2 linked regions of the Leucothrix mucor DSM 2157 genome follow. The main gene of each other region encodes a partner of the protein of the gene in region 2 in a complex. Links are inferred from orthologs where the notes say so. Each region holds a gene or a part of one and is shown on either strand. Other genes may lie near its edges.

Region 1 (3,707 bases), 4.7 Mb from region 2 along the record:
AACAAATGGAAGGAAGCGGTTGATGTGCTACACAGCACCAACAACTTCCCAGAGGTTACCGGACGTATTTGTCCGGCACCTTGCCAGGAGTCGTGCACCTTAAACCTGACGAGTGAACCAGTCACGATCAAGTCTATCGAGTGCGCAATTGTTGATAAAGGCTTTGAAAATGGTTGGATTTTGCCAGAAGTTGCGCAAATAAAATCAGGCAAGCGAGTGGCGGTTGTCGGCTCTGGTCCTGCGGGTATGGCGGCGGCGCAGCAATTAGCGCGAGCTGGTCACCACGTGGTGCTGTTTGAAAAAGAGTCTCGTATTGGCGGATTGATGCGCTTTGGTATTCCAGACTTTAAGCTGGATAAATCATTGCTGGATCGCCGGATGAAGCAAATGGCGGCTGAAGGTGTTGAGTTCCGTACTGACACCTGTGTCGGTGTAGATATCAGCACGAGTGACTTGTTGGCTGAGTTCGATGCAGTTGCATTGACCGGTGGTTCTGAAAAGCCACGTGATTTGCCAATTCCGGGCCGTGACTTGAATGGCGTTTACTATGCGATGGATTACCTGAAAGCCAATACTAAGTGGGTTCAGGGCGTACATGCTCGTGAGAACGTGATTTCAGCCGAAGGTAAGCACGTAGTGGTCATTGGTGGTGGTGATACAGGGTCTGATTGTATCGGTACTTCAACCCGTAACGGCGCGCTGTCGGTCACTCAGTTAGAGATCATGCCGAAGCCACCTGAGCATGAAGATAAGCAGCTGGTATGGCCTGATTGGCCAAACAAGTTCCGCACCTCGACTTCTCAGGAAGAAGGCTGCGAGCGCATGTTCTCAGTATCGACCAAGTCATTCATTGATGACGGTGAGGGCAATGTAAAAGCCATCGCTTGCGTCCATGTTGAGTGGGTAAAAGATGAGAAGGGTCAGTGGAAACTGAATGAAGTGGAAGGCTCAGAGTTTGAGCTTAAAGCGGATATCGTGACCTTGGCGATGGGCTTCCTGCATCCTGTTCATGAAAACATGATTGAGCAGCTGGGTGTTGAGTTAGACCCTCGCGGTAACGTGAAGGGTGAAACTGAAGGCAAGCAGGCTTATCATACCTCTTTAGATAAGGTATTTGCCGCAGGCGATATGCGTCGTGGACAGTCGCTGGTGGTTTGGGCGATTCGCGAAGGCCGTCAATGTGCTCGTGCAATTGATGAGTACTTAATGGGAAGCACTGTGCTGCCTCGTTAAACGAATTATCTCATCGAAATAAAAAAGCCTGTAGAATGCATTCGTTCTACGGGCTTTTTTGACGGCGACAATAATTAATTGAGTAATCAGGGTTTATGGCGGGTTTGATTCCACAGGATTTTATCGATCAGGTATTGGCGCGTAGCGATGTCATCGAAGTGATCAATGCACGTGTGCCTCTGAAAAAGCATGGTCGTGAGTATCAGGCGTGCTGCCCCTTTCATAATGAGAAAACACCGTCCTTCACGGTAAGTCCGACTAAGCAGTTTTACTATTGCTTTGGTTGTGGTGCGAGTGGTTCGTCAATTACCTTCCTGATGGAGTATGAGCACCTTGACTTTGTTGAGGCGGTTGAGTCGTTAGCCAGCTCAATGGGAATGCAAGTGCCTCGGCAGGAGGCTAAGCAACGCAGCCCGCTACAACAGAAGCAGCGCAAAGGATTAGAAGAGCTGATGGAAGAGGCGACTCGCTACTACCAGCAGCAATTGAAAAAAGCCCCTGCAGCAGTAGATTACCTGAAGCAGCGTGGCTTAAGTGGTGAAATCGCGCAAACGTTTAGTTTGGGTTACTCACAACAATCCTGGGATGCGGTGATTAAGTATCTCGGGAAAAACTATTCGCCACAGCAGATTATTGATTCTGGTTTGGCGATTAGCAAAGATAACGGTGGCAGTTATGACCGCTATCGTGATCGCATTATGTTTCCGATCCGGAACCGTAAAGGTCAGGTAATTGGCTTTGGTGGACGGGTGATGGGTGATGACACGCCTAAATACATCAACTCGCCGGAAACGCAGCTGTTCCATAAGGGTAATGAACTTTACGGACTCTACGAAGCACGAAATGCTACGCGAAAGTTAGATCGGGTGATCGTGGTTGAGGGCTATATGGATGTTATATCCTTGGCTCAATACGGCATCAGTTATGCCGTGGCGACACTCGGAACAGCGACGACCCGACAGCACATTGAAATGCTCTATCGCACCGTGCCAGAGATTATTTTTTGCTTTGATGGCGATCGGGCGGGAAAGGAAGCGGCGTGGCGTGCGCTGGAAAATGCTTTGCCGGTTTTGCGTGATGAAAAAGAGATTCGGTTCTTGTTTTTGCCGGAAGGTGAGGATCCAGATACGCTGGTTCGACGTATAGGACAAGAAGCATTTGAGGCCGGCTATGCGGAGGCTTCCTCATTAAGTAGTTATTTTATAGAAGGTTTAAGTAGCCGGTTCAATATTAGTAGCAATGAAGGCAAGGCTCGATTTTTAACCGAAGCAGGTGGCTTGTTAAAGCAAGTTCCGGAAAGTTTGTTAAAAGATCAGCTGATTGCTAATTTATCGCGCTTAACGGGGGTTGAGAAGCGGTCAATATTGAGAGGGCAGGGAGCCGAGCCGGAAGCGGTGCGCAGCCAGCCACAGCGCGCTAATCCCGGAAGTCGTAGACAAGTTCAGCGTACACCGATTAAGTATGCGATTACGCTCATCCTGTCACAGCCATCGTTGGTCGGGTTGGTCGAAAATCCCGAGCAGATTGCGTTATCTGGCCTGCCAGGAGCGGATTTATTGGCTACACTTATTGAATCTATAGAGGAGAGTCCTCATATTAATGCAGTGTCATTACTGGAACGCTGGCGCCACACGGATCTTGAGGCGCCGTTATTGCAATTAATGAAGTTGCAACCCGGCAGTGATGACGATGAGGTTTTGAAACAGGAGTTTCAGGACTGTCTACGGTATATTCGTACTCAGGCTAATGAACTACGGCTAGAAAACTTATTGCACAAGGATAGAAATGATGGGCTGTCGCAACAAGAAAAAAACGATGTTAATTTTCTGCTGCGACAAAACAAAGCCTCATAATATCGAGTCGCTGTGAGAGATGCTGTTTGCGATAGTCTGGTGGGTAAATAATGTATGTAATGCACTTTGGTGTGTTATCATACTCGATTAACTTTTTTTCGGGAACTCAGTTACATGAGTGGACAAGAGAAGCAGAAGTCTAGCTTAAAGTTATTGATTTCTAAAGGTAAGGAGCAGGGCTACCTTACCTACGCTGAAGTCAACGATCACCTGCCTGATACTATCGTCGATCCTGAACAGATCGAAGATGTTGTCAGCATGATTAATGACATGGGCATCAAAGTATTTGAGAAGGCACCCGATGAAGATAGTCTGAATCTGGGTGACGAGACAGTTGATGCCGATGAAGACGCAGCGGAAGAAGCCGCAGCGGCGCTAAGTAGCGTAGACAGCGACTTCGGTCGAACAACAGATCCCGTACGTATGTACATGCGTGAAATGGGTACGGTTGAGCTGTTGACACGTGAAGGCGAAATCCAAATTGCAATACGTATCGAAGAAGGCCTCTATGAGGTTCTAACATCTTTGGCTGAATTCCCGGGGTCTGCAGAATACGTTCTGGAGCGCTTCGAGAAGATCGAGCTGGAAGAAGTTCGTCTGACGGATGTTGTGAATTCATTT
Region 2 (4,720 bases):
ATAGCCAAATTCTGCATCGTAGCCTATGGGAAGCTGGGTGGCCTAGAGCTGAGTTATGGCTCTGACCTGGATATCGTCTTCCTGCATGATAGTCACGGTAAGCAGCAACAAACTGATGGCAAAAAGCCGATCTCAAATGAAGTATTCTTTGCACGACTAGCCCAACGCATCGTGCACATACTCTCTACCTTTACACCTAGCGGTCGCTTGTATGAAATTGATACCCGCCTCCGACCTAACGGTCACTCTGGATTGTTAGTGAGTAGTATTGAATCTTTTGAGCAATATCAGCAAGAAAGTGCCTGGCCATGGGAGCATCAAGCGTTACTAAGAGCCCGTGCGGTTGCTGGTGATGAAGAGCTGATAAGCGACTTTGAAGCACTGAGGCATCGCATTATTCAGCGACCACGCGAGCCTGAGGCTTTGATGGAAGCGGTATTATTGATGCGTGAGAAAATGTGGTCTAGCTACACCCACTCTCAAGCAAATGGTCTTCACTTGAAAAAAGACCCCGGCGGCATTACCGACATTGAGTTTATCGTTCAGTACTTGATATTGGCACACGCCCATCAATATCCGTCATTGAGCACTTACTCCGACAATGTCCGACTGCTGGAATGCCTGAGTCAGCACCAAATAATCAGCCAAGAGACAGCTCAGGAGCTAACGGTTATTTATTGCGGATTTCGCGATAAGCTACACCAACAGATCTTGCAGAATGGCAACTCTCAGACTCAAGATACTGAATACCTGACTTATAGTGAACAGGTTCGTGAGATATGGCAGGAAGTGTTCAAAACACCATCTGTCGCAGAGGTTATCGAGGAGCGTGGAATACGCTAACTGCTTGAATTTTAGACTACTGGCCTCAGACCAGCGGTATACGTTTATCAGGCCATGTACTATGATAGGAAGCAATTAGCCCACACCGGATGCTCCGGGTAAAACAAATAAAACGGAAAGTGCTTAATGGCCTATTTCTCACCCAGTCGTCACTCCGCCGGCCGTCAATCAGGTAAAGCCGTCATCAATTTATTGCTGATGCTGATCACGATTGTGGCTCTCATCGTAGGATATAAGTATTTACAGAAGAACGATCAGCTGAACTTCTCCACCAGTTCAATTATGAATCCGATTAAAAAAATCAACCCATTCAAAGATGACTTTGGTGGCTATGGAGTGCAGGTGATTGCGACCACCAGTCTGGCCGAAGGCAAGCGGGTAATGAACAAGTTTGCACAAGATGGTTACTCCGCATTTATCATTGAAACTTCTCGTCGCGGCAGCCCTTTATACTTAGTTCGCTTAGGCCCATATACGCGTGCCGAGGCGATTGCTGTCAATGATAAAATCAAGCGGCGCTATCAAAAAAGTCCATACGTTCGAGATAGTTTTGTTGCCTATCGCGACGAGTAATTTCGGTTTACACTAGCGCCCATGGAAAATGAAAGCTTTGAATCACTTCGTATCCCCCCTCACTCAATTGAAGCAGAACAGTCCGTTTTAGGCGGCCTGATGCTGGACAATCGTGCTTGGGACCTTATTGCAGACAAGGTATCTGAGGAAGACTTTTATCGACAAGATCACCGACTGATTTTTCGCTCGATTGCTGAGCTGGCCGAAGAAAATAAACCGCTTGATTGGATTACGCTATCTGAGTGGCTCAAGCAGCGTATGGAGCTGGATAATGCGGGTGGTACGGCGTATTTGGGTACACTGGCTAAAGACACTCCTAGTGCGGCGAACATTCGTGCTTACGCCGATATCGTGCGTGAAAAATCGGTTCTGAGACAGCTAATTAGTGTTGGTACCGACATTTCTGATATGGCGTTCAATACGGGTGACCGCGACAGTAAAGCCTTACTTGATGAAGCAGAACAGCGCGTTTTTAAGATTGCAGAACAAGGTAGCCGCCAGCAAACCTTTAAGCCGATCAAACAACTTCTGAAAGATAGTTTGGACCAGATTCAGCGACTTGCTGAAACAGACGGTAGTATCACCGGTACGCCAACCGGCTATAGTGAACTTGATGAGAAAACCTCTGGCCTTAACGCCGGAGATTTGGTGATCGTTGCAGGACGACCTGCGATGGGTAAAACCACTTTCTCAATGAATATCGCTGAGCATGTTGCACTGGAAGGAAAGCCGGTTGTGATTTTCAGTATGGAAATGCCTGCTGAGCAGCTAGTACTTCGTATGTTCGCGTCAAATGGTCGCGTGCCATTGAGTGATATTCGTACGGGTAAAATCCGCGAAGAAGACTGGCCTCGGGTTGCTATGGCGGTTAAAGCCTTTTCTAAAACCAAGCTATTTATTGATGACACGGGTGGACAGTCACCTACCGAAATTCGAGCTAAAACACGTCGCTTGGCACGCGAGCACGGTCAGTTAGGCGTAATCGTAATCGACTACTTGCAGCTAATGCAGACGGGCAACAAAGCCGATAATCGCGCCAGTGAGATCTCTGAAATATCCCGGTCACTGAAAAGTTTAGCTAAAGAGCTTAAGTGCCCTGTCATTGCATTATCGCAGCTTAATCGAAGCTTGGAGCAACGCCCGAACAAGCGCCCCATCATGTCGGATTTGCGTGAATCCGGTGCGATCGAGCAGGATGCGGATATCATTATTTTTGTTTACCGCGATGAAGTGTATGATGAAAATTCGCCGGAAAAAGGCCAAGCTGAAATCATTATCGGTAAGCAACGTAACGGCCCAATTGGTACCGTTCGCCTAACGTTCCACGGTAAATATACACGCTTTGATAATTTTGCACCGGATGTATATGTTCCAAGCTACTAAGACTAAAACCGCGAAATAAAAACTATTTAATTATGATTACATCGGCATTCATTAGAAACTATTTCACTGGGATTTAGTCTATTAATACCAGAATGTTTTCATTTAGTTAACACAAGGAAAAACTATGAATAACGGCATAACAAAAATCATGTTAGTTGCGACATTGGCTTCAGCAACTGCAATTGCGGGCTGCGCAGGGTCTACAATGAGTAACAGCGAGACCACAGCAGTTATCGGTACGATTGCTGGTGCGGTAGCGGGTCATCAGCTAGGCAAAGGAAACGGCAAAACACTAGCGACGATCGTGGGTGCTGGTTTAGGTGGCTATTTAGGTGCAAATCTAGGCCGCAACTTGGATAGCTATGACCAAAACAACATCAACACAAGCTTATCCAATACTCCGGATAATCGTCCAGTTAACTGGAATAACCAGAATACAGGTGCTAACTACACATTCATTCCAACGAACACTTATCAGGGCCAGGTTAATCAACAACCTGCACGCTGCCGTGATTACACAATGCGTGTGATGATGGATGGTGCTCCACAGAACGTACAAGGCCGTGCTTGCCTTGTGAATGGCCAGTGGGTAAATGCTAGCTAATTCTTGATATTTATATCAGATACTGGGTTTGGTTCTTTGTACTAAGCCCGGTTCTTACAGCTTTTAATTAGTCTTCAATCGTTCCGGGCGTATTTCCGGATACCCATCTTGACTCACCATTCAGTAGCTTCTCTTGCTTCCAAAATGGCGCTTTATGCTTTAGGTCTTCCATTAAAAAGCGACAGGCTTCAAACGCCGCTGCACGATGTGCTGACCAAACGGCGACTAAGACAATTGAGTCCGACGGGCGAATAACGCCAACACGGTGTGTTAGCAAAGTATGCTGGATTGGCCAGCGAGACTCCGCTTCATCCACAATGGCCTGCAACTGCTTTTCTGTCATCGCAGGATAATGCTCCAGAACCATCTCTGAAACGTCATCACCCTCATTCATATCCCGCATCGTGCCTACAAAGGTTGCGGTAGCACCATAGTTAGTCAAGCCTTGAAGTTTCTGATTATGAAACTCGCTAATTTGCTGCCATGGGTCAAAGGATTGCTCTTGGATTAAAATCTGTCGCATACCCTATCCCCCAGTAACCTGAGGAAAAAAAGCAACCTCATCACCATCATTAATCAGGGTTTGTAAATCAGCATACTCCTGATTGACCGCAACCAAGCAGGCTTCCGGTCGCTCAATATCAGGATTCACTTGCGACCAGAGAGACTCCACAGTCTGTGGGCTCTCTAGTGCAATTGTTGTCGAGGGATGACCAACCAGCTCACGAAGACTGGCAAAATATAATACTTTGACTGTCATCGTGTTTTCGCTCCGTTACTCAACCGTAACTGATTTAGCAAGATTTCGAGGCTTATCAACATCTGTTCCTTTAAATACTGCGACATGGTAAGACAGTAATTGTAATGGAATCGTATAAATAATGGGAAGTAGACTCTCAGGCACTTCAGGTACTCGAATAATATGAATATTATCCTGCGCTGTAATATCGGCATTTTCATCCGCAAAGAGGTACAAAACACCGCCACGCGAGCGTACTTCCTCAAGGTTTGATTTAAGCTTTTCCAATAGCTGCGTATTCGGTGCTGTTGCCACAATTGGCATCTCACTATCGACCAACGCCAAAGGACCGTGCTTGAGTTCACCTGCAGGGTAAGCTTCTGCGTGAATATAGGAAATCTCTTTAAGCTTTAGAGCACCTTCCATTGCAATCGGGTATAGATCACCACGGCCTAAGAACAAAGCATTATGCTTATCGATAAAAGCTTCTGCCATCAGCTTAATATCATCATCTTGCTGAAGGACTTTATCCATTAGAGCAGGCAATAACTTCAAGTTATTCACCATTTCAGCAACTT

Evidence for each region. The genes of interacting proteins can lie anywhere in the genome.
Region 1: the proteins of dnaB (region 2) and dnaG are in contact, whole or in part, in a crystal structure (PDB 2R6A), measured with the Geobacillus stearothermophilus proteins. The link is inferred for Leucothrix mucor DSM 2157 from one-to-one orthologs. Residues at the interface, in WP_033016901.1 of Geobacillus stearothermophilus: Ser13, Glu15, Ala16, Gln18, Glu91, Leu92, Asp94, Ala95, Val96, Pro97, Thr98, Ala99, Ala100, Asn101, Tyr104, Tyr105, Ile108; in WP_049624496.1 of Geobacillus stearothermophilus: Lys456, Leu457, Leu458, Pro459, Ala460, Asn463, Ala464, Leu467, Leu535, Leu536, Ile537, Ala538, Gln544, Glu545, Asp548, Tyr549, His552.

What each region holds. Positions count from the first base shown.
Region 1 is NZ_ATTE01000001.1:4,810,273-4,813,979, forward strand. Bases 709-3,707 are described here. They hold dnaG (DNA primase), read left to right. Parts: upstream 709-1,328; coding sequence 1,329-3,086; downstream 3,087-3,707. Other genes in these bases: LEUMU_RS0122080 (glutamate synthase subunit beta), read left to right, coding at 709-1,233; rpoD (RNA polymerase sigma factor RpoD), read left to right, coding at 3,201-3,707. In the rest of the region: more of LEUMU_RS0122080, read left to right, coding at 1-708. UniProt on the Escherichia coli protein: RNA polymerase that catalyzes the synthesis of short RNA molecules used as primers for DNA polymerase during DNA replication.
Region 2 is NZ_ATTE01000001.1:133,027-137,746, reverse strand. The notes cover bases 777-3,618. They hold dnaB (replicative DNA helicase), read left to right. Parts: upstream 777-1,437; coding sequence 1,438-2,799; downstream 2,800-3,618. Other genes in these bases: LEUMU_RS0100635 (molybdenum cofactor biosynthesis protein MoaE), read right to left, coding at 3,471-3,618; LEUMU_RS0100640 (glycine zipper 2TM domain-containing protein), read left to right, coding at 2,924-3,403; LEUMU_RS0100650 (SPOR domain-containing protein), read left to right, coding at 970-1,416; glnE (bifunctional [glutamate--ammonia ligase]-adenylyl-L-tyrosine phosphorylase/[glutamate--ammonia-ligase] adenylyltransferase), read left to right, coding at 777-843. Outside these bases: more of glnE, read left to right, coding at 1-776; more of LEUMU_RS0100635, read right to left, coding at 3,619-3,926; moaD (molybdopterin converting factor subunit 1), read right to left, coding at 3,930-4,163; glmS (glutamine--fructose-6-phosphate transaminase (isomerizing)), read right to left, coding at 4,179-4,720. UniProt on the Escherichia coli protein: The main replicative DNA helicase, it participates in initiation and elongation during chromosome replication. Travels ahead of the DNA replisome, separating dsDNA into templates for DNA synthesis.